3 regions of the Streptomyces sp. NPDC052109 genome follow, and region 1 is predicted to be linked to each of the others. Evidence: riboswitches for the same ligand, from Rfam matches in the RefSeq annotation. Region 1 holds a riboswitch; each other region holds the start of a gene.
The links. A riboswitch is a leader RNA that binds a small molecule or an ion and turns the genes downstream of it on or off. The one in region 1 is predicted to bind S-adenosylmethionine.
Positions count from the first base shown of each region.

Region 2: another riboswitch for S-adenosylmethionine. It lies ahead of AB0L59_RS27535 (amino acid ABC transporter permease); the one in region 1 lies ahead of AB0L59_RS04650 (aminotransferase class V-fold PLP-dependent enzyme).
Region 3: another riboswitch for S-adenosylmethionine. It lies ahead of thrC (threonine synthase); the one in region 1 lies ahead of AB0L59_RS04650 (aminotransferase class V-fold PLP-dependent enzyme).

Region 1 is NZ_JBFAWF010000001.1:1,019,059-1,026,502, reverse strand. It holds gene AB0L59_RS04670 (NYN domain-containing protein) at 216-1,559, opposite strand; gene AB0L59_RS04665 (hypothetical protein) at 1,601-1,840, opposite strand; gene AB0L59_RS04660 (rhomboid family intramembrane serine protease) at 2,001-2,744, shown strand; gene AB0L59_RS04655 (Lrp/AsnC ligand binding domain-containing protein) at 2,741-3,022, shown strand; gene AB0L59_RS04650 (aminotransferase class V-fold PLP-dependent enzyme) at 3,534-4,895, opposite strand; SAM riboswitch class IV at 5,042-5,158, opposite strand; gene trpD (anthranilate phosphoribosyltransferase) at 5,244-6,308, opposite strand; gene AB0L59_RS04640 (cytochrome bc complex cytochrome b subunit) at 6,435-7,444, opposite strand, start outside.
Region 2 is NZ_JBFAWF010000015.1:134,245-141,688, reverse strand. It holds gene AB0L59_RS27570 (ABC transporter permease) at 1-677, shown strand, start outside; gene AB0L59_RS27565 (ABC transporter ATP-binding protein) at 674-1,405, shown strand; gene AB0L59_RS27560 (aliphatic sulfonate ABC transporter substrate-binding protein) at 1,550-2,506, shown strand; gene AB0L59_RS27555 (LLM class flavin-dependent oxidoreductase) at 2,503-3,831, shown strand; gene AB0L59_RS27550 (ferredoxin family protein) at 3,988-4,521, shown strand; gene AB0L59_RS27545 (putative leader peptide) at 4,697-4,807, shown strand; gene AB0L59_RS27540 (glutathione S-transferase C-terminal domain-containing protein) at 4,940-5,803, shown strand; SAM riboswitch class IV at 5,869-5,977, shown strand; gene AB0L59_RS27535 (amino acid ABC transporter permease) at 6,302-7,282, shown strand; gene AB0L59_RS27530 (amino acid ABC transporter ATP-binding protein) at 7,279-7,444, shown strand, end outside.
Region 3 is NZ_JBFAWF010000010.1:46,691-54,134, forward strand. It holds gene AB0L59_RS21240 (ROK family protein) at 1-305, opposite strand, end outside; gene AB0L59_RS21245 (extracellular solute-binding protein) at 448-1,710, shown strand; gene AB0L59_RS21250 (DUF3263 domain-containing protein) at 1,746-1,970, shown strand; gene otsB (trehalose-phosphatase) at 2,077-2,910, shown strand; gene AB0L59_RS21260 (trehalose-6-phosphate synthase) at 2,898-4,379, opposite strand; gene AB0L59_RS21265 (glucosyl-3-phosphoglycerate synthase) at 4,463-5,407, opposite strand; SAM riboswitch class I at 5,568-5,723, shown strand; gene thrC (threonine synthase) at 5,741-7,024, shown strand; gene AB0L59_RS21275 (ubiquitin-like small modifier protein 1) at 7,021-7,296, shown strand.

The DNA.
Region 1 (7,444 bases):
ACGAACTCCTTCTCGTGAGTGAGTGAGCGATCACCCGTTCGGAGGTTCGAGCCCAGACCCTAGTGACCCACTTGTGATCAGTTCAAATCCTCACACCAAAAAACCCCGTCACACAATGCATTCTTTGCACACAACTCACATGCTGTGATGCGCGATTGACACTACGTTGCGTGACGATACGACCAATTCGGGCATTGCATATGCCCGTTGGGCGTTCAGGACAGTCGCTTGAGAAGCACCGCAGAGGCGACCGGCCGGGCGCCCGCCTTCGCGACCCCGTCGGCCACCTCCCGGTCGGTGGAGGCGACGATGACCGGACGGCCCGGCGGCTCCGCGCGCACGAGCTGACGGATCAGCTCGTCGGCCGTGACACCCGGCTTGGAGAACAGCACCCGCACCCCGCGCGGCGGTGCGAGCAGCACCGGCGCGGCCAGTTCGGCGCCGTCGAAGACACAGGTCACCTCGGCACCGGTCTGCGCGGCGAGCGCGGAGAGCTGACCGAGCAGCCGCAGCCGCTGCTTCTCCAGCGGCATCTGCGGATAGCCGGTCTTGGTGACGTTGTAGCCGTCGACCACCAGATGCGCCTGCGGCAGCGCGAGCAGCTGGTCGAGAATGGCCGGATCATGCTCCGACAGGGCACGGGCCGCGATGTCCTTCGGTGTCATGCGTCCCGGTTCGACCGCGTCCACGGTCTCGGCGGGCCGCACGGACACCGGGGGCAGGGCGAGTTCACGCCTGAGCCCCTGCGTCGCGTCCAGCAGGGTGTCGAGCAGCAGCCGCACCCGCATGTCCTCCACGCTGCGGCCCTCGCGGGCCGCCCGGCGGGTGGCCTCCAGTGCGGCCTCGGCCTCGCCGAGACGGGCCCTGAGCCGGCGGGACTCGCTCTCGGCGGCCGACACCCGCAGATGCGCCTCGGCGCGCACGGCGTCCATCTCGCCCTGGGCCTTGCGCAGCGCGGCCTCGCCGCGCTTGACGTCGCTCAGGGCGGCCCGGAGCTTGCGGTGAAGCGATTCCGCTTCCCTCTTCGCCGACTCGAACTCCGCGCGCAGCCGTTCGGTCTCGGCGCGGGTGTGCTCGCGGGCCTGGGCCAGCTCGGCGCGCAGCCGCTCCAGTTCGGCCCGGCTCTCCTCGTCGGCGCGCTCGGCGTCCGCGCGCTGGGCCTCCTCGCCGGCCGCCGTGACCAGCTTCACCCAGCCCGCCGGGCGCAGTACATAGGCCGCGGCCGCCACGTCGAGCGGGTCCGCGGCCGGGGGCGGCGAGCCGGAGTCGAGGGCGCCGGCGAGTTCCGGCTGGGCCTCTCTGAGCTTCTCCCCGATCCGCTGCCTGAACAGCGCGTCGGTCTCCAGCGCAGACGCCATCGCGTTCCCGGCGAACTTCGCCCGGCGAGTGGGGGTGAACCGGGCGTACTGCCTCAGCTGGGCGGGCAGTTCCGCCATGGTCAGCCCGCCGAAACCGTCCGAGACGATCTGTACGACTCTGCGGCGCACCCCGTCGGGCAGCGGACGGTCAAGCACCTCAGCGGTGCCGTCGCCCGGCCCCCCGCCTGCGGTCTCCACCATCCGTCACACCCCACTACGTCACTTCTTCGGGGCCGCTCCGCTCAGGAGCCGGCACCCGGCCTGTCCACCAGTTCCACCTGATCCACCGCGTTGCACCAGCGGCAGCGCACCGACTCGATGGTCTCACTGACCACCTCACGCTCCTCCACGGTCGGCTCCCCGGCCAGATCGAGGTGGATGTACTCGACGACCTTCGAGGAACGGGTCACGTCGAACCGGGTGAGGTTGCCGCACAGGGTGCAGCGCCACCGGGTGGTCGCGGTCGGCAGGGGAACCGTCATCGTGGCTGTCCGCTTCCTTCTCTCGCTCATGCTCGCTGCCGCGCCGCCGGCCGACGCGTGTGGCCGTAACCCTACGGCCTGGCGGGGAGTCGCCGCTGGCCCGTCCACGGCGGCGAGGCGGTCTGTCAGCTTGCGTCCCGTTACGTCATGCTCTGTGTTCATGATCAGGGCGTGGAGCACGGCGGCCGGCAGGGCCCTCAGGGCGGTCCGGAGCACATCAGCACCGATGACGTACGGCCTCATCGCCCTGTGCTGTCTGCTCTTCGCCCTGGGGCCGGCCTCGGGTCTCGTCCCGGGGTACGGATCCGGGGACGCGCTGCTCGCCGCGCAGCGGGCGTACTTCCGGCGCTGGGGCGTGGTCCCGGCCGAGCTGTTCGCCAGGCCCGTGCGCGCGGCCCTGACCCCCGCCACGGCCCTGTTCGTCCACGGCAGCTGGGTGCATCTGCTCGGCAACATGCTCTTCCTCTTCGTCTTCGGCGCGATGACCGAGGAACGGATGGGCCGGGTGGAGTTCACCGTCTTCTACGTCGGCTGCGGTTATCTGGCCCTGCTCGGCTACGCGGCCGCCAACGCCGCCTCGACGCAGTCGCTGGTCGGCGCCTCCGGGGCGATCTCGGCGGTCCTGGGTGCGTTCCTCTACCTGTTCCCACGCGCCCGTGTGACCAGTCTTCTCCCGTTCCTCTTCTTCCTGCCGCTGCGGTTCCCCGCATGGGTCGTGCTGCCGTGCTGGGCGGCACTGCAGTGGGCGGCGGCGGAGCAGAGCTCCGACGGTCCCGGGGTGGCGTACCTCGCGCACCTCGTGGGGTTCGGCCTGGGCTTCGGCTACGCGTGGGCCCGTTACGGCCGTACGACTAGAGTGAAGTCGGCCCCAGCTCCGGCACCCGAGGGAGAGAACCAGCCGTGATCACCGCGATCGTCCTCATCAAGACCAGCGTGGACCGGATCCCCGAGATCGCGGAGCAGATCGCCGCGCTGGAGAGCGTCAGCGAGGTCTTCTCGGTCACCGGCACCTACGACCTGATCGCCATGGTCCGGGTCCGCCGGCACGACGACCTGGCCGACATCATCCCCGGCCGGATCAGCAGGATCCCCGGCGTGGAGGCCACCGACACGCACGTCGCGTTCCGGACGTACTCCCAGCACGACCTGGAGGCCGCCTTCTCGATCGGGCTGGACAACTAGGCGGTCCTGTCGCCGGCCGCGCTGCCGGGGCCCGAGGGGACGCAGAGGCGGCGGCCCGCGGACCCGCACCGGTCCGGACGCGTGGACGGCGGCCGCCTCCGTCACCGTCGGCGCCCCGCGTCCACCGCCGGCCGGACATCGCCGTGGCTGCCCGTGCACCCTGCGCCCCCGACGACCGCAGTGCCGCTGGATTACCCGACCGGGTTCGTGGCGGGCCACCGCCAACCGTCCGTGACCACCCGGCACGGCGGGTAGCCGGTGGCGGCCGCAACGGAGGATTCCGCAGTGGCTGTGGCGGCCAGTGGGGCGCGGCCGCCGACTTCGCCGGCGCGGAGGCCGCGTCGCGCCGCACCCGAGCCGGTCACCCGGCCCCTCCGCGGCATGGCGGCGGGCCCGGGACACCCGGGGAGCCCTGGCCGGCGGGCTTCCGATCACCGGCGGCGAGCGCGGATCCGGCCTTGGCCGCTCGCGCCGTTTCCCGCGCCTCTCAGGGGTGGCGCCTGCGCCGGCTTCACACCGCGGGTACGCAGCGGCCGTCCTCCGTCCTGTACGTCCACTTCGCACCCTCGGTGACGAGTTCCCTCACGGCCGCGACGAAGCGGTCCACGTGCTCGTCGGGGGTGCCCGCGCCGAAGCTCACGCGGATGGCGTTCAGGGACTTCTCGCCCGGCGCTGCCTCGGGGGCACCGCATTCACCCTGACTCTGGGGGTCGCTGCCGAGGAGGGTGCGGACGAGGGGGTGGGCGCAGAAGAGACCGTCGCGGACCCCGATGCCGTACTCGGCGGAGAGCGCGGCGGCGAAGTGGGAGCTGTTCCAGCCCTCCACGACGAAGGAGATGACACCGACGCGCGGGGCGTCGTCGCCGAAGAGGGAGAGGACCTTCACCTCGGGGACCTCGGCGAGGCCCGCGCGGGCCCTGGCGATCAGGTGCTGTTCGCGGGCGATCAGGGTGTCCCAGCCGGCCTCGGTGAGCGCCTTGCAGGCCGAGGCGATGGAGTAGGCGCCGATGACGTTCGGGGAGCCGGCCTCGTGGCGGGCGGCGCTCTCGTGCCACTCCACGTCCACTCCGCCGTCCTGACGCCGGGTCACCTTGCGGCTGGCGCCGCCGCCCGCGAGGTACGGCTCGGCCGCGCGCAGCCAGTCGGCACGGCCGGCCAGGACACCGGAGCCGAAGGGGGCGTAGAGCTTGTGGCCGGAGAAGGCGACCCAGTCGACGTCCAGGTCACGGAGGTTCACCGGTTGGTGCGGGGCGAGCTGGGCGGCGTCGAGGACGATCCGGGCACCGTGCGCGTGCGCCGCGGCGGCCAGTTCGCGCACCGGCCACAGCTCGCCGGTGACGTTGGAGGCGCCGGTGACGCAGACCAGGGCCGGTCCGTGGGGCTCACGGCCGGCGAGGGCCCGCTCCAGGGTCGTGACGGCCTGCTGCGGCGTGCGCGGGGCGTTGAGGTAGGTGACGCGGGCGTGCTGCCAGGGCAGCAGGGAGGCGTGGTGTTCGGTCTCGAAGACGAAGACCTGGCAGTCGGCGGGGATGGCCCGGGCGAGCAGGTTCAGGGAGTCGGTGGTCGAGCGGGTGAAGACCACCTGGTCGTCGGCGCGGCAGCCGAGGAACTCCGCGACCGTCCTGCGGGCGTTCTCGAACAGGTCGGTGGAGAGCTGGGAAAGGTAGCCGGCGCCGCGGTGGACGCTGCCGTAGTACGGCGCGTAGGCGGACACGTCGTCCCAGACGCGCTGCAGGGCGGGGGCGCTGGCCGCGTAGTCGAGGGCCGCGTAGGTGACCTCGCCGCCGGTGACGAGCGGAACGGTGACATCCCGGCCCAGAACGGGCAGAGGTGAGCAAACGGACTGGTCGGAGGCAGCGGTGAACACAGACATGGGTGAACTCCCGTGAGGACGTACGCCGAAGGGACGTACGGAAGAGGAAGAGAAAAGAGGGATGCGGAGGCGGGGCTCTGCGGCCCTATCGCATTCGCTTGCTCACGGAAGGCTCCTCGACGACCAGGACCCCTGGTTTCGTGAGGGGTCCGCGCTTGCCGTAGACCTCGCTGCCTACGGCCTGGTCTTCACCCGGGGCACCCCGCCACGGACGGAGGGTTGCCGGACAGCCGGCCGGGGCCGAATGACTGTCACTCATGACCTGGTTCAGTATCCTGCCACACGATCTTGCGTACGCAAGGCGCAGTCCGCCATCCGGACTGCGCCCTGCGTCACACCGGGCGGGAATCAGCGATTGCTGGCCGCCACCCAGCGCTCCAGCGTCCGCTTCGCCGCGCCCGAGTCGATGGACTCGGTGGCCCTGGCCATGCCGGCCCGGAGCTGGTCGGCCAGCGAAGCGTCCGTCGGGTGGAGGGCCACCAGGGCCGCCGCCGCGTTCAGCAGCACCGCGTCCCGCACCGCACCCTGCTCGCCGTCCAGCAGACGCCGCGCCACCTCCGCGTTGTACGCGGCGTCGGCGCCGCGCAGGGCGTCCACCGGGACGAGGTCGATGCCCACGTGCCGCGGGTCGAAGGACTCCTCCGTGACCTTGCCGTCCCGGACCACCCACACCCGCGAGGTGGATGTCGTCGTCAGCTCGTCCAGGCCGTCGTCGCCGCGGAAGACCAGCGCGGAGTTGCCGCGCTCGGCGAGGACACCGGCCACGATCGGCGCCATCCGGGGGTCGGCCACACCGACGGCCTGGGCGCGCACATGGGCCGGATTGGTCAGCGGGCCCAGCACGTTGAAGGTGGTGCGGATGCCCAACTGGCCGCGGGCCGGGGCGACATGACGCAACGACGGGTGGAACTTCACCGCGAAGCAGATGGTGATGCCGGCTTCTTCGGCGACCTCGGCGACCCGCTGCGGGGTCAGGTTCAGATTGATCCCGAGCTTCTCCAGGACGTCGGAGGAGCCGGACGCGGAGGACGCGGCGCGGTTGCCGTGCTTGACGACCTTGGCACCGGTGCCCGCGACGACGATCGACGACATCGTGGAGATGTTCACCGTCTTGGCGCCGTCGCCGCCGGTGCCGACGATGTCGACGGCCGGGCCCGGCACCTCGATCACGTTGGCGTGCGCGTACATCGTGCGGACGAGCCCGATGATCTCCTCGACGGTCTCGCCCTTGGCCCGCAGCGCCACCATGAAGCCGGCGATCTGCGCGTCGGTGGCCTCACCGCGCATGATCAGGTCCATCGCCCACGCGGTGTCGTCCGCGGACAGGTTCCGGCCGTCCAGCAGGCCGTTCAGCAGGGCGGGCCAGGAGCGGCCCGCCGCGGTGTCGCCTCCAGCGGGGGTCACAGCGCTCATAAGCCGCTCCTGGGTGTCGTACACACGAAATCAGTGGTTGATCCCACCCTATCGACCCCCGGGCAGGGCGAAGGGCCCCGTCCGTAACCCGGACGGGGCCCTTCGGCGTGGCGTGGCGACGTGGGATCAGTGGTGGCCGTGGCCGCTCGTGATCTCCTTGTACTCGTCGACGGACGGCTTCGGGATCTGGTTGTCCTCGCCGTAGTAGGCGTTGGACAGCTTCACCCGCAGCCGCTCCGAGGCGCCGACCTTGCGCTCGACACCGTTCTCGTCGACCGTCGGGCCGATCTCGGCCGGCTCGTACTGGTGGTGAGCCGTGAGGGTGTGCAGCTGCTCCTGGCTGAGCGGCTCGTGCACCTCGATGAACTCACCGTGCGGCAGGCGCTTGATGATGCCGGTCTCACGGCCGTGCAGCACCTTCTCGCGGTCGCGGCGCTGCAGGCCGAGGCAGATCCGCTTGGTGACGAGGAACGTGAGGACCGGGCCGACGAAGAAGAAGATCCGGACGAACCAGGTGACCGCGTTGATCGACAGGTGGAAGTGCGTGGCCCACAGGTCGTTGCCACCACCGACCAGCAGGGTCAGGTAGATCGTCATCCAGGCGACACCGAACCCGGTACGGGTCGGGGCGTTGCGCGGGCGGTCCAGGATGTGGTGCTCGCTCTTGTCGCCGGTGACCCACGACTCGAGGAACGGGTAGACCGCGATCGCCACCAGGACCAGCGGGAAGATCATCAGCGGGATGAACACGCCCAGGACGAGCGTGTGACCCCAGAAGTTGATCTCCCAGCCCGGCATGAAGCGGATCAGGCCCTCGGAGAAGCCCATGTACCAGTCGGGCTGGGCGCCGGTGGACACCTGGTCCGGACGGTAGGGGCCCATGGCCCAGATCGGGTTGATCTGGGCGACCGCCGCGATGGCCGCGATGACACCGAAGACCAGGAAGAAGAAGCCTCCGGCCTTGGCCATGTAGACCGGCAGCAGCGGCATGCCGACGACGTTCTTCTCGGTCTTTCCGGGACCCGCGAACTGCGTGTGCTTGTGGTAAAAGACCAGGATCAGGTGGCCCACCATCAGGCCGAGCATGATGCCCGGCAGCAGCAGGATGTGGATCGAGTAGAACCGGGCGACGAAGT
Region 2 (7,444 bases), on a different contig from region 1:
CGAAGACCTACGCCCCCGCGCCGACGTCGATCGTGAAGTCCGCCGCCGATCTGTGGCAACAGGGTGTCCTCGGGCCGGACTTGGCCATCTCGCTGCAGCGGGCCGGTATCGGTCTCGCGATCGGTCTGACAGTGGGCATCGTCAGCGGGGTGCTCGGCGGACTGCTACGCAGCGGTGAGTACCTGTTCAACGGCTTGGTACAGGTGCTGAACACGATCCCGCTCCTCGCAGTGCTGCCGCTGATGATCGTGTGGTTCGGCATCGACGAGCTCACGAAGGTGCTGCTGATCTCCTTCGGCGCCGGTGTCCCGATGTACCTCAACCTGTTCGCCGCGATACGGGGCGTCGACCAGCGGCTGATCGAGATGGCGCGCACGACGGGCGCCGGCACCTGGCGTCTGGTGACGCGCGTGCTGGTGCCCGGAGCCCTGCCGGGGTTCCTGGTGGGCCTCCGGTTCTCCCTCGCGTACAGCGTCCTGGGCCTGGTCGCCGCGGAAACGGTCAACGCGGACAAGGGACTTGGCTTTCTCATCACTCAGGGGCAGACGTATCTCCAGACCAACCAGGTCTTCGTGGGGCTGGTGATCTATTCGCTCCTCGGTCTGCTCGCCGACCAGTTCGTCCGGGCTCTCGAGCGGGTGCTGCTGCGCTGGCGACCCAGTTATGAGGCGTCATGAGCAGCACGATTGCGACGGAGCCCCGTCGCCAGACCGGGGTCGTCGTCGAGCAGGCGGTCCGTAGGTTCGGTGACCGAGTGGTGCTCGACCACCTCGACCTCACCATCGCCGACGAGGAGTTGGTGATCCTTCTCGGTCCTTCGGGCTGCGGCAAGAGCACCCTGCTGCGGCTGCTCGCCGGACTGGACCGGCCCGACGGCGGGCGCGTGGAGGTCCCGGCGCGGCGTGCGATCGTCTTCCAGGCCGACCGGCTGCTGCCGTGGCAGCGGGTACTGCGCAATGTCACGCTCGGCCTGCACGGGTCCGACGCGGAGCAGCGGGCCCGCGACGTGCTCGCCGAGGTCGGCCTCGCGGGCCGCGAGAAGGCATGGCCCAAGGAGCTCTCCGGCGGCGAGGCCCAGCGGGTCTCACTCGCGCGGGCGCTGGTCTCCGAGCCCGAACTCGTGTTGCTCGACGAGCCGTTCGCCGCCCTTGACGCGATCACACGGCTGCGCATGCACGACCTCGTACGCGCGCTGCGGACCAGGCATCAGGCGGCCATGCTGCTCGTCACCCACGACGTCGACGAGGCGATCGCCCTGGCGGACCGCATCGTTGTCATGAGCAACGGCGGCATCGGTACCTCGCACGATGTGCACCTCACCGCCGCGGACCGCGAGGCGAGCGTCGCACGCGAGGAACTGCGCGCCCGGCTCCTGGAAGACCTCGGCCTGGCCGGCCGGCACTGACTGTCCGAACCCCTTCACCCAGCACAGAAAGCACGACAACCCATGCGAAAGAGAACCACGAGACTCATCGGCGCAGTCGGCTCGCTCGCTCTGGCGAGTACCCTCGTCGCCTGCGGAGGATCGTCGTCGGACACCGCCGCGCCGTTGAGCAACGCTGCCGACACGAGTGATGCCAAGCACCCCGAGTGGAGCAAGTACACCTTCACCATCGGCGACAACGGCGGTGACGGCAGCCAGGAGCTGGCGAAGGTCACCGGCGTGTTCGACAGCGCGCCTTACAAGGTGAAGTTCGCCCGGTTCACCTACGGTCCGCCGCTGGTGCAGGCCGCCGCCTCGGGCGACATCGACCTCGGCAGCGTCGGCGACGTACCGCCGATCACCGGCGCCGCGAAGGAGTACGGCTTCAAGGTCGTCGCCGTCAACCGCTCGCTCACGCCCACCCAGTCGAACGAGAACATCATTGTGCCGAAGGGCTCGCAGCTGAAGACCGCCGCCGACCTCAAGGGCAAGAAGATCGCTGTCCCGCAGGGCAGTTCGGCCCACGGTCTGGCCCTGAACGCGTTGAAAAGCGTCGGTCTCACGCCCAAGGACGTGAAGCTGGTCTTCCTCGACCCGGCGGCCGGCGCCACGGCGTTCAACACCGGGAAAGTGGACGCTTGGTCGATCTGGAACCCGCAGTCGGCGATCGCGGTCAAGAACGGCGCGCGGATCCTGGTGAAGGGCCTCCCGCCGATCGACCAGACGAGCAGTTACTACGTCGCGAGCGACACGTCGCTGAAAGACAAGACCAAGCGTGCGGCTCTGACGGACGTCCTGAAGAGGCTGTCGCGAGAGTTCGCCTGGGCCGTCAAGAACCCCGACAAATACGCGCAGGCGTTGTCGAAGGAGCAGGGCATCCCGCTGGACGACGCCAAGGCGTCCCTGGCCGCCTACTCGAACCGGGTGACTCCGGTGGAGAAGGCGGACATCGAGCTGGAGCAGAAGCTCGCCGACGCCTTCCTGGAGGCGGGCCAGATCACCAAGAAGGTCGACGTCCCGTCGAGCGTCGACAACCTCCTCCCGGCCGGTTACGACAGCTCGAAGCTGAAGGTCACCTCATGAGTGCGGGACGACGGCAACTCCACCTCAACGCCTTCCTCATGGAGGCGGGCCACCACGAGGCAGCGTGGCGGCTGCCGCACAGCAATCCCCGCGCGGACTTCGACCTACGGCACTGGATCGAGCTGGCGCAGCTGGCCGAGAGCGCCAAGTTCGACTCCCTGTTCCTCGCGGACGGCCCAGCCCTCATCGGCACCGGCGAGTTCCGGCCCCCGGGCCAGCTCGAGCCGCTGACGCTGCTGACCGCGCTGTCCCAGGCGACCAGCAGGATCGGCCTCATCGCCACCGTGTCGTCGACGTACAACGAGCCGTACAACCTCGCCCGCCGGCTCGCGTCCGTCGACCACGTCAGCGGCGGCCGCGCCGGCTGGAACATCGTCACCTCTGCGGGCGCCGACGAGGCGGCCAACTTCGGCCTCGACGACCGCCCCGGTCACGCCGAGCGCTACGCTCGCGCCGACGAGTTCCTGAAGGTTGCCAAGGCGCTGTGGGACAGCTGGGAGTACGAGGCCGTCGTCGCGGACCGGACCAAGGGACGTTACGCCGACCCTGCGCGGCTGCACCGGCTCGGCCATGAGGGCAGGTACTTCAAGGTGGCCGGCCCGCTCAACGTCGAGCGTCCGCCGCAGGGTTACCCGCTGCTGGTCCAGGCGGGCTCCTCGGAGGACGGCAAGGACTTCGCGGCACGGCACGCCGAGGCGATCTTCACTGCGCACACGACGTACGAGCGTGCGGCCGGCTTCTACGCCGACATCAAGGCACGGACCAGGGCCGCGGGGCGGGACCCGGACGGCGTCATCGTCCTGCCGGGCATCGTCCCGTACATCGGCTCGACCGAGGAGGAGGCCCGGGCGCTTGCGCGACAGTTCGATGAGCTGCGCGTCCCGGAGTACGGGCTGCGTCAGCTGGCCGGGGTGTTCGAGACCGAGCCGTCGGTCTTCGAACTCGACGCTCCGCTACCGGAGTTCATCCTGGCGAGGCCGAAGCTGGAGGGCTCGCAGAGCCGTTCCGACCTGATCACCGATCTCGCGGTGAGCGAGCACCTGACGGTTCGGCAGGTCATCTCCCGGCTCGGGGGCGGACGCGGTCACTTCGAGTTCGTGGGCACGCCCGAGCAGGTGGCGGACACGATTATCGCCTGGTTCGAGGGCGGTGCGGCGGACGGTTTCAACATCATGGCTCCCGCGCTGCCGTCGGGCCTTTCGGCCTTCGTCGAGCACGTGCTGCCGATCCTGCGCGGCAAGGGGTTGTTCCGCGAGGAGTACGAAGGCACGACCCTGCGTGAGCACTACGGGCTCCCGGTGCCTGCGAACCAGTTCCATGGCTGACCCGCATTCCGGCCCTGATCCGTTTCCCACGGCCGGCCCGCTTCCCGTGGCTGACCCGCTCGCGACTCCCGCCGCTTCCACTTCCCGAAGCGGCGGGAGTCCGCCCGCGCTGCGGGTCGAGGGCTTGCGCAAGACGTACGAGGACGGCTTCACCGGGTGGCCGGGCTCGACCCGGAGATACCGGATGGCGCGTTCTGCGGGCTGCTCGGCGAACCGGACCGCTGCATCGTCTGCGACCGGTGCATCGAGGTGTGCCCGACGCGCGTCTTCGACCGCGGTGCCGACGGCGTTCCGGTGATCGCGAGACAGGACAGCTGCCAGACCTGCTTCCAGTGCGAGGCGTACTGCCCGACCGACGCGCTGTTCGTCGCCCCACTGGTGACCGCGGTCGCTCCCGGCGCGCGATTCCGTGATGTGACAGAGCTCGAGGAATCCGGTCTGCTCGGCGGATACCGGCGTGAGCTCGGCTGGGGCAGGGGAAGGACGCTCGGTGCCCGCATTGCGGTCGGACCGGAGTATCCGGACCGACCAGGGTCTGGGTCGTCGCAGGATCAATGCCCAGACTCCTTTGCCCGGCCGAGGACGCTGGGCACCGACCCCGAAGAACGACTTGTCGCACGCCGCTCAGACGCTCCGCAAACGGGGACAAGGGATCGCAGGTTCACCACCTGTCGTCCCGGTGGTGCGTGACGTCCCGACGAGACCATCGCCGCATCCCGATGGTTGCAGTGGAAAACGTGTGGTGACTGTGTCGAGCGGGGCCGCCGTCCATCGGGCCGTCCGCGATGCGGGACGGCCCTCTTGACGACGATGTCGGTCGGATCGACACTCACCAACGGAATCCTAGTGATTGGGTAGGGAACATATGAGGCGCTTGGAGCCGGTCACCGCACGCGTGAGCCGTTCGCCTCTGCTGACCTCCCGCCGTCACATCGATCTGCTGCGTGTCTGCAGCGCGATCAACCCCCAGGGCTGAGCCGCGCCCATCCCGTGCCGGCGGCGCCCCGCGAGCGGGGCTCACGCGTCCGACGCGCACGGATGAGCCCCGCTCCCTCGACCGACGTCGCTTCCGCCGCGCGTACGTCCGCGCCCGCTCCCGGGGAGAGTCATGACCGTCACACCGTTGGCCGCCCACGCCTCCGACCGACCCGCGCCCGCCTTCCGGGGCCGGATCGGCCGAGACGCGCGCAGCGGCCACTACGCCGTTCCCGGCCGATACCGCCTCCATCTGTCGACCGCCTGTCCCGACGGCCTGCGCATCGCCATCACCCACGGCCTGCTCGGCCTGGACACCGTCTGTCCGGCCACCTTCCTGCCGGCCGTCCCCGACTGCCCCGAGGGCGGCCACTCGGCCCTGCGGCCGCTGTACGAGGCCGGCGCCCACCGGTACACCGGTCCGGCCGTCGCTCCGGTGCTCAGCGACGAATGGTCCGGGCGGATCGTGAGCACCCATGCCCCGGACATCATGCGCGACCTCGACCGCCGGTTTGGCGGTGACCGTCTCTCGCTCTACCCGTGCGGCGCGGAGTCGGAGATCGAGGCGGTCGAGCGGATGTGCGCGCAGGGCATCGAGGAGGCCGCGCAGCGCGCCGGATCGGCCGGTGGCGAGCCGGTGGAACGTGACCTGGCCCTGAGCGCGCTGCTGGAAACGCTCGGCGCCCTCGACCGCTGGCTCGTCGGCCGCACGTATATGATCCGCGACGAAATCACCGCCGCGGACGTCGAGTTGTGGGTCGCGGTGGTCCATCTCGACACCGTGCACCGCAACCACCTGGATGCCGCCGCGGTCCAGCGCGTCGCCGACCACCCAGTGCTGTGGGCCTACGCCCGACGCCTGACCGCCCACGCCGCGTTCGGCGCCTACCTCGACCTCGACGGCATCGAGCGCCGTCATGACGCCCGCTGCCATGGACTGGAGGCTGCCGGAGCAGCCGTCCAGATCCTGGACTGGGCGGCACACGCGGCCGGTTAGCCGTTCCACCTGGTGGACCGGCATTGACATTCGTTCGGGCAATTGTCTTAACTACGGCCCTGAACGGTCATGAGTGTCAGCGACAAGCCCTGGCTAGCTGGCCGGCAACCCTCGCGCCGCGGTGGGGTGCCCCAGGTGACGACCGGACCGAAGACGTTTCGGTAAGCGCGAGGCCCACAGGGCCGGAACAGTGATGGTGACGCCATGTACGCAGCTCCCAGGACGGCCGCACGCCGCTCCCAGGGCTGCGTACGGCCGTACGCGAACCTGCTCGTCACCGATCGTGCTGTCGATCTGCTCCGCGTGAACAGCGCACTGTGTACCGCACCGGGCTGTGCCCGCTGTCGGGGCTGACCTCTCCCCGCAGCCCCCGCGTTTCCTGACGAACACCGCCCGTGCGGTGTGCCGTTGTCCTCCCTGTCCCCGGTACCCCGCCGTCGTGTGCGCCCCCGCATGCCGCCGCGCTTCCGGGGTGTTCCCACCCAGCCGGAGCCCACCATGAGTGAACCCCCTGGCGCCACCGTCACCCTCCCCGAGGCGCCGACCTCCGACGAACCGTCGAAAGCCCTCACCGCCCAGCGCGTGCTGCCGTTGCGGCGGCCAGGACGCTGGATCGCCACCGCGGTTGTGTTGGTCCTGGTCGCCCAGTTCGTGCACGGACTGGTGACCAACCCCTTCTACCAGTGGGACCGCTGGGGCTACTGGTTCCTGCGCCCCACCATCCTCGACGGCTTGCTGATCACGCTTCAAGTCACCGCCTACAGCGCGGTGCTGGGCCTGATCGGCGGCATCGTGCTCGCTCTGGCCCGGCTGTCGAGGAGCCCCGTGCTGCGCGCGGTCAGCTGGACCTACGTCTGGGCGCTGCGTTCCGTCCCGCTCATCGTGGTGCTGATCTTCCTCTACAACTTCAGTGCCCTGTACAAGACGTTGAGCGTCGGCGTGCCCTTCGGTCCGGCCTTCATCTCCTTCGACGAGTCGAAGCTCGCCACCGACATGGTCGTCGCCGTCATCGGCCTCAGCCTCAACGAGGCCGCCTACGCGGCCGAGGTGGTCCGCGGCGGCATCCTCTCCGTCGACCAGGGCCAGCATGAGGCGGCAGCGGCGCTCGGCCTGCCGAAGGGCTACCAGTTCCGGAAGATCGTCTTCCCACAGGCGCTGCGCTCGATCGTCCCGAACTACGTCAACCAGCTCATCGGCCTGATCAAGGGGACCTCGCTGGTCTTCTACGTCTCCCTGCTCGACCTGTTCGGCTCCGCGCAGACGATGGGCTCCACCTATCCCGGCGACATAGTGCCGCTGCTGCTGGTCGTCACCGTCTGGTACCTGATCCTGACCAGTGTCGTCTCCGTCATCCAGTTCTACGTCGAGCGGCACTACGCCCGCGGTGCCACCCGCAGCCTGCCGCCGACACCGCTGCAGAAGCTCCGCACCGGGCTCACCGACCTGCGGGCCCGCATCCGCCGGGAGGCCGCCGTATGACCGCCGGAACGATCGAGGCCCTGGCGGACGTCGAGGCCGCCACCGTCGAGGTCCACGACGTGCACAAGTGGTACGGCACCCACCGGGTGCTGGACGGCGTCGACCTCACCGTCCGCCCCGGCGAGGTCACCGTGATCCTCGGCCCTTCGGGCTCCGGCAAGT
Region 3 (7,444 bases), on a different contig from region 1:
TCGGTGAGCAGCGCGCGCAGCGGTACGTCCCGCCAGCCGAGGTTGGCCGCGTAGGAGGCGATGCCCCGCCGTTCGTCGACGATGCCGGGGACCGCGATGCCGGCGGCGTCGGCGGCCTCGCCGTAGCGCTCCGCGCCGTGCGCCTGCAGCTCGGCGGCGAAGTCGAGGATCGTCCCGACCACCGCGTCCGGCCCGCGCTCGCGTCCGGTGGCGCGGCGGGCGCGGTGGAGCAGTCCGCCGTCGTCGCCGACGAGGGCGGCCTTCATCCCGGTACCGCCCACGTCCAGGGCGATGACATGTCTCACCACGGACCCTAGTGTGACCCGCCCACCCGGGAGAGGTCTAGTCCACTCGCGTGGTGTAGACCTTATCTGTCCATATATTGAACGGTCAGACAGCAGGGTTGGGGCTTTGACGGTGCGTCGGCGTACGGCAGGAACGATCGCGGTGGTGTCCGCACTGGGCATGACGGCGGTTCTCGGCGGCTGCGGGAGCACGGGCTCCTCCGACGTGACGCTCAGACTCGTCGCCGCCGACTACGGCGACTCCTCCGCCAACAGCTCCCAGAAGTACTGGGACAGCCTGGTCAAGGAGTACGAGTCCAAGCATCCCGGCGTGAAGATCGACGTCAGCGTGTACTCCTGGAACGACGTCGACCGCAAGGTCAAGGAGATGGTCGACGCCGGTAAGGCCCCGGACCTGGCGCAGATCGGCGCCTACGCCGACTACGCGGCCGCCGGGAAGCTCTACCCGGCCTCGGACCTGCTCTCCATCCGCACCCAGGCGGACTTCCTCTCCCAGCTCTCCGACGCCGGCCAGTGGAACCACACGCAGTACGGCATCCCCTTCGCCGCCTCCACGCGCGTGCTCTTCTACAACAAGACGCTGTTCGCCCAGGCCGGCATCACTCCGCCCACCACCTGGGACGAGCTGGCCGCCGACGCCAAGGCGCTCAAGGACAAGGGCGTGAAATACCCCTACGCGCTGCCGCTCGGCCCCGAGGAGGCGCAGGCCGAGACCATGCAGTGGCTGCTCAGCGGGACCACCGGCGGCAACGGCGGCAACGGCTACACCGACGACGTCGGCACCTACACCATCGACTCCGCGCAGAACGTGGAGACCTTCACCTGGCTCAAGGACGACCTGGTCGACAAGGGCCTGACCGGTCCCGTCGCGCCGGGCAGGCTCAACCGAGCGACCGCCTTCGCCGCCTTCGCCGACGGCCAGGTCGGCATGCTCAACGGGCACCCCACGCTGATCCAGCAGGCCCAGAAGAAGGGTGTGAAGTTCGGCATGGTGCCGATGCCGGGCCGCACCGGCACGGCCAGGGCCTCCATGGGCGTCACCGACTGGATGATGGCCTTCAAGCAGAACGGGCACCGCGACCAGATCGGTGACTTCCTCGATTTCGTCTACAGCGAGAAGAACGTCCTCGACTTCTCCCGCGAGTACGGCCTGCTGCCGGTCACCGGCTCCGCCTCCAACACCATGAGCGACTCGGACTCCCCTTCCGACGCGGCCCTGCACCCCTTCCTCGACCAGCTGCCCACCTCCGAGCTGTACCCCGTCGGCAAGACCTCCTGGGCGACGGTCAGTGCGGCCGTGAAGCAGGACATCGGCCAGGCCGTCGCGCCCGGCGGCGACCCCGCCGGCGTCCTGACCCGCCTGCAGGCGACGGCGACCGCCGCCGACAGCGGCAACGGGAGCTGAGCCGCCTGTCCGTGCCCGGCGCTACGGTGACTGCCATGGAACTAGCCCCCCGCGAACAGGCCGTCCTCGCCCTGGAGCGCCGCGCCTTCCCCGGCCCCGGCGCCAAGGAGCGGGCGATACGCGAGGAGCTGGGCCTGTCCCCGGTCCGCTACTACCAGCTGCTCAACGCGTTGCTGGACGACGAGCGGGCACTGGCACACGATCCGGTGACGGTGAACAGACTGCGGAGGGTGCGGGAGACGAGGCGCGGAGAACGCTGAGCCGGGTGCCCTTCCAGCCGGCCGGGCCGGGTGGTGGGCGGCCGAGGAGGGGTCCCGGGGCGGAGCCCCAGGAGTGAGTCCGGCCGAGCCTGGATAGTGTCGGTGTATGGACCCTCTGCCGACCCCGCAGACCCAGCCAGGCCGGGACGGACTCGCGGCCCTCCTCGCGAAACCGAGCGCAGCGACCGTCGGCCTCGACTTCGACGGCACGCTGGCCCCCATCGTCGCCGACCCCGAGCGGGCCCGCGCCCACCCCGAGGCGGTACCCGCCCTCGCCGCCCTCGCGCCCAAGGTGGCCTCCGTCGCCGTGGTCACCGGCCGCCCGGCCGGCGTCGCGGTCCGCTACGGCGGCTTCGCCGGCGTCCCCGGTCTGGAGCACCTGACGGTCCTCGGCCACTACGGCGCCGAACGCTGGGACGCGGTCACCGGAGCCGTCACCGCCCCGCCCCCGCACCCCGGCGTGGCGGCGGCCCGAGCCGAGCTGCCGGGCGTCCTGGAGCGCGCCGGCGCCTGGCACGGCACGTGGATCGAGGAGAAGGGCCGGGCGGTGGCGGTGCACACCCGCCGCGCCGACGACCCGCACGCCGCGTTCGAGGCGCTGCGCGGCCCCCTCACCGATCTCGCCACCCGCCACGGCCTGATCGTGGAACCCGGCCGCATGGTCCTGGAACTGCGCCCGCCGGGCATGGACAAGGGCGTGGCCCTCGCCGACCACGTCCGCCGGACCGGCGCCGAGTCGGTCGTCTACGCCGGTGACGACCTCGGCGACCTTCCCGCCTTCGCCGCCGTCGACAAGCTCCGTTCCGACGGCGTCCCCGGCCTCCTGGTCTGCAGCGGCAGCACGGAGGTCACCGAGCTGGCGGAACGGGCCGACCTGGTGGTCGACGGCCCCGAGGGCGTCGTGCAGCTGCTGCGGGCGCTGGCGGCTCAGCTGGGCTGAAGCTCCCTGAGCGCCCGCAGCTGCTCCAGGAACCACTGGGCCGGGGGCAGCGCGGTGGCCGCCGCCGCGAGCCTCTTGGCGCGGTCCGCCCGCTCCTCCGGCCGCAGGGAGAGAGCCTCGTTCAGGGCCCGCGCGGTCTCCAGGACGTCGTAGGGGTTGACCACGAACGCGTCGGAGCCCAGCTCCTCGTACGCCCCGGCCTCCCGGGACAGCACCAGCGCACAGCCCTGGTCGGAGACGACGGGGATCTCCTTGGCGACCAGGTTCATGCCGTCCCGGATCGGATTGACCAGGGCCACGTCGGCGAGCCGGTAGGCGGCCAGGGAGCGGGCGAAGTCGTCCTTGACGTGCAACACCACCGGGGTCCAGCCGGGCGTGCCGTAGTCCGCGTTGATCTCCTGGGCCACCCGCTGCACCGCGGCCGTGTAGTCCCGGTACACGGCGAGGTCCTGCCGCGACGGATACGCGAACGCGACATGCACCACCCGCTCACGCCACTCGGGGTGGTCCTCCAGCAGCTGCCGGTAGGCCAGCAGCCCGCGCACGATGTTCTTGGACAGCTCGGTGCGGTCGACGCGGACGACGGTCTTGCGTTCCGCGCCGATCTCCTCCTTCAGGGCCGCCATCCGCTCCTCGACGTCCGGTTCGTGCGAGCGGGCCCGCAGGAAGGCGCCGTCGGCGCCGAGGGAGTGCACACCGACGTACGTACGGCGCCGCTGTCCGTCCAGATGCCCGACGTGCCGCGGAGCCCCCGACGGCCAGGCCACCTCATAGCGGTCCGCGTGGCCCTCGGCGCACTTCATGAACGCCGTGGCCCACCGCCAGGTCAGGAACCCCACCCGGTCCGCCCCGAGCATGCCCGCCAGCAGCCGCTCGCGGATGTCCTGCGGAAGCAGTTCGAAGTACTCGCGGGGCGCCCACGGGGTGTGCGAGAAGTGCCCGATGCGCAGGTCGGGGCGGAGCTCGCGGAGCATTCCGGGCACGAGGCACAGGTGGTAGTCCTGGATCAGCACGGCCGCGCGCTCGGCCGCCTCCTGGGCCAGCGCCTCGGCGAACGCCCGGTTGTAGGCCTCGTACGACGCCCACTGCCGCCGGAACTCCGCGTCGAAGACCGGCTCCAGCGGGGTCTGGTACAGCATGTGGTGGACGAACCAGAGGACCGAGTTGGCGATCCCGTTGTAGGCGTCCGTGTGCACCGAGGCGTCGATGTCGAGCATCCGCACCCGCTGTCCGCCGGTGTCCACGGCCGGCAGCAGCCCGCCGCCCGCACGCCGTACGGCCTCCCGGTCGCCGTCGCCGAGCGCCGCGCACACCCACACCGAGTCCGCGTCCGCCCCGATGGCCGACAGCCCCGAGACCAGCCCGCCGCCGCCCCGCTTGGCGCGCAGCGCGCCGCTCTCGTCCACCGTGTACGAAACCGGGCCGCGATTGGACGCGACCAGCACCTCAGCACCGTCCGTGGAAGCCATGGTCCTCAACCTAGCCCGGCCCGGAAACGCTCAAACGTACGGCCGAGCACGGCGCGCCGACGTATACGACCGCTGCGGCCGGTTCACGCCACCCTGCGCCCGGCGTACTCCGCGATCTCCACCATCGGCGGCCGCTCCTCGGTGTCCACCGAGTACGTGCGCGGCTCGAAGCCGTCCTCGCCCCGCTCGAACTGGGTGAGGGACGGCCGGACCAGATGGCCGCGGGCCAGCCGGAGCTGGGCCGTGCGGTAGATCGCCGCGGCCATCCGGCCGAGCGCCTGGCCGTCCTGGTGCCGGTGCTTGCGGACCCCCACATCGACCTGGGCCAGCGCGTCCAGGCCCACCAGGTGCAGCGCGTCCACCAGCATGCCCAGCTCGACGCCGTAGCCGACGGGGAACGGCAACTGCTCCAGCAGTGAGCGCCGGGCGGCGTACTCGCCGCCGAGCGGCTGCACGAATCCGGCGAGCTGCGGCCAGTGCATGTTCAGCAGCGGGCGGGCCATCAGCTCGGTGACCCGGCCGCCCTGCCCGGCCGTACCGGCGAGCGGGCGGTCGTACATGGCCTTGACCAGGTCGACGTCCGGCTCGGTGAGCAGCGGGCCGACGATCCCGGAGACGAAGTCGGAGGAGAACTCCCTCAGGTCGGCGTCGACGAAACAGACGAGGTCGCCGGTGGTGACGAGGAGCGAGCGCCACAGCACCTCGCCCTTTCCGGGGACGGCCGGAACGCGGGGCAGGATCTCGTCCCGGTGAACGACCCGGGCGCCCGCGGCGGCGGCCACCTCGAAGGTGCGGTCGGTGGAGCCGGAGTCGACGACGACGATCTCGTCGACGAGCGGGGCCTGCTCGACGAGGTCGTGACGGATCACCGCGACGATGTCGCCGACCGTCTCCTCCTCGTTGAGGGCGGGCAGCACGACGCTGACCGTCTGCCCCGTGCGCTGTTTGGCGGACAGGATCCGGTGGAGCGGTCGATCGGCCACGGACCAGGAGCGGGTGGCCAGCCAGCGCTCGACTTCTTCCAGCACGGTCTGCGGCTCCTCACTGTTCGTGATCACACGGGGGTGATCGTGTGATCCATCTCGCGGTTCGGACGACTATCTCAACTGTCCTGGCCTTCGGTTACAGTCTTGAACAACGCCGATGACCATCGCATGTCGGGGGTCGCGCGCGTCCACAACCGAATACCGCTCATCCAGAGGGGCAGAGGGACACGGCCCGATGAAGCCCCGGCAACCCTCCAGTCGGTACTCGTAGATCCGCAGTGATCGCTCCGCGAGGCTCCCGGCTAGGGAAGGTGCCAAATCCGTCTCACGGCGAGATGCGTCGTGAGGAAGATGAGGAGAAAGGGCCTCGCCTCCATGGCTGTGCAGACAGTTGCAAGCTCCAGCACCCCCACCGTCGACCTCGGTCCCGCCGCGGCCCTGAGCTGTCGCGAGTGCGGTCACCGCGTCCCGCTCGGCCCGGTGTTCGCCTGCGAGGAGTGTTTCGGCCCGCTGGAGATCGCCTACGACTTCTCCGCCTACGACACCGAAGAGCTGCGCCGCCGCATCGAGGCCGGCCCCGCGAACATCTGGCGGTACGCCCCGCTGCTGCCGGTCCCGGCGGACGTGGCCGACAAGCCGAACCTGAACCCGGGCTGGACCAAGCTCGTCAAGGCCGACAACCTCGCCGCCGAACTCGGCGTCACCGGCGGCCTGTTCGTGAAGGACGACTCCGGCAACCCGACCCACTCCTTCAAGGACCGCGTGGTCGCCCAGGCCCTGGAGGCCGCGCGCGCCTTCGGCTTCACCACCCTGTCCTGCTCCTCCACCGGCAACCTCGCCGGTGCCGTCGGCGCCGCCGCGGCCCGGGCCGGCTTCCGCTCCTGCGTGTTCATCCCGCACGACCTGGAGCAGGGCAAGGTCGTGATGGCCGCCGTCTACGGCGGCGAACTCGTCGGCATCGAGGGCAACTACGACGACGTGAACCGTTTCTGCTCCGAGCTGATCGGCGACCCGGCCGGCGAGGGCTGGGGCTTCGTCAACGTCAATCTGCGGCCGTACTACGCGGAGGGCTCCAAGACCCTCGCGTACGAGATCTGTGAGCAGCTCGGCTGGCGGCTGCCCGACCAGATCGTGGTCCCGATCGCCTCCGGCTCCCAGCTCACGAAGATCGACAAGGGGCTGCAGGAGCTGATCAAGCTGGGTCTGGTCGAGGACAGGCCGTACAAGATCTTCGGCGCCCAGGCCGAGGGCTGCTCGCCGGTGTCGACCGCCTTCAAGGCCGGGCACGACGTCGTGCGGCCCCAGAAGCCGAACACGATCGCCAAGTCCCTGGCCATCGGCAACCCGGCCGACGGGCCGTACGTCCTGGACATCGCGCGCCGCACCGGCGGTGCGGTGGAGGACGTCACGGACGAGGAAGTCGTCGACGCCATCAAGCTGCTGGCCCGCACCGAGGGCATCTTCGCGGAGACGGCGGGCGGGGTGACCGTCGGCGTCACCCGCAAGCTGCTCAAGGACGGCGCCCTGGACCCGACGAAGACCACGGTGGTCCTCAACACCGGTGACGGCCTGAAGACCCTCGACGCGGTGGCCGGGACCGGCCTCACCGCCACCATCCGCCCGACCCTGGACTCCTTCCGAGAGGCTGGCCTCGCATGAGCGTGACCGTTCGCATCCCCACCATCCTGCGCACCTACACCGGGGGCCGGGCCGAGGTGACGGCCGAGGGCGCGACCCTCGCCGAGGTCATCGAGGACCTGGAGAAGAACCACACCGGGATCGCCGCGCGCGTCCTGGACGACCAGGGCAAGCTGCGCCGGTTCGTCAATGTCTACGTGAATGACGACGACGTCCGCTTCGAGCAGGGGCTGGAGACCACGACCCCGGACGGCGCCGGTGTCTCCATCATTCCGGCGGTCGCCGGCGGTTGATCGTTACCTTGGGTAACTTCAGTTACTCATTGTTCATCGAATTGCCCCCTCCGCGAGAGAAGCGGAGGGGGCAATTCTGTGTGATTGAGCGCGGTAGAGTTGGGGAACGCGCTCTCGGCCGGACGGGTCGGGGGCCCTGTATTCATGC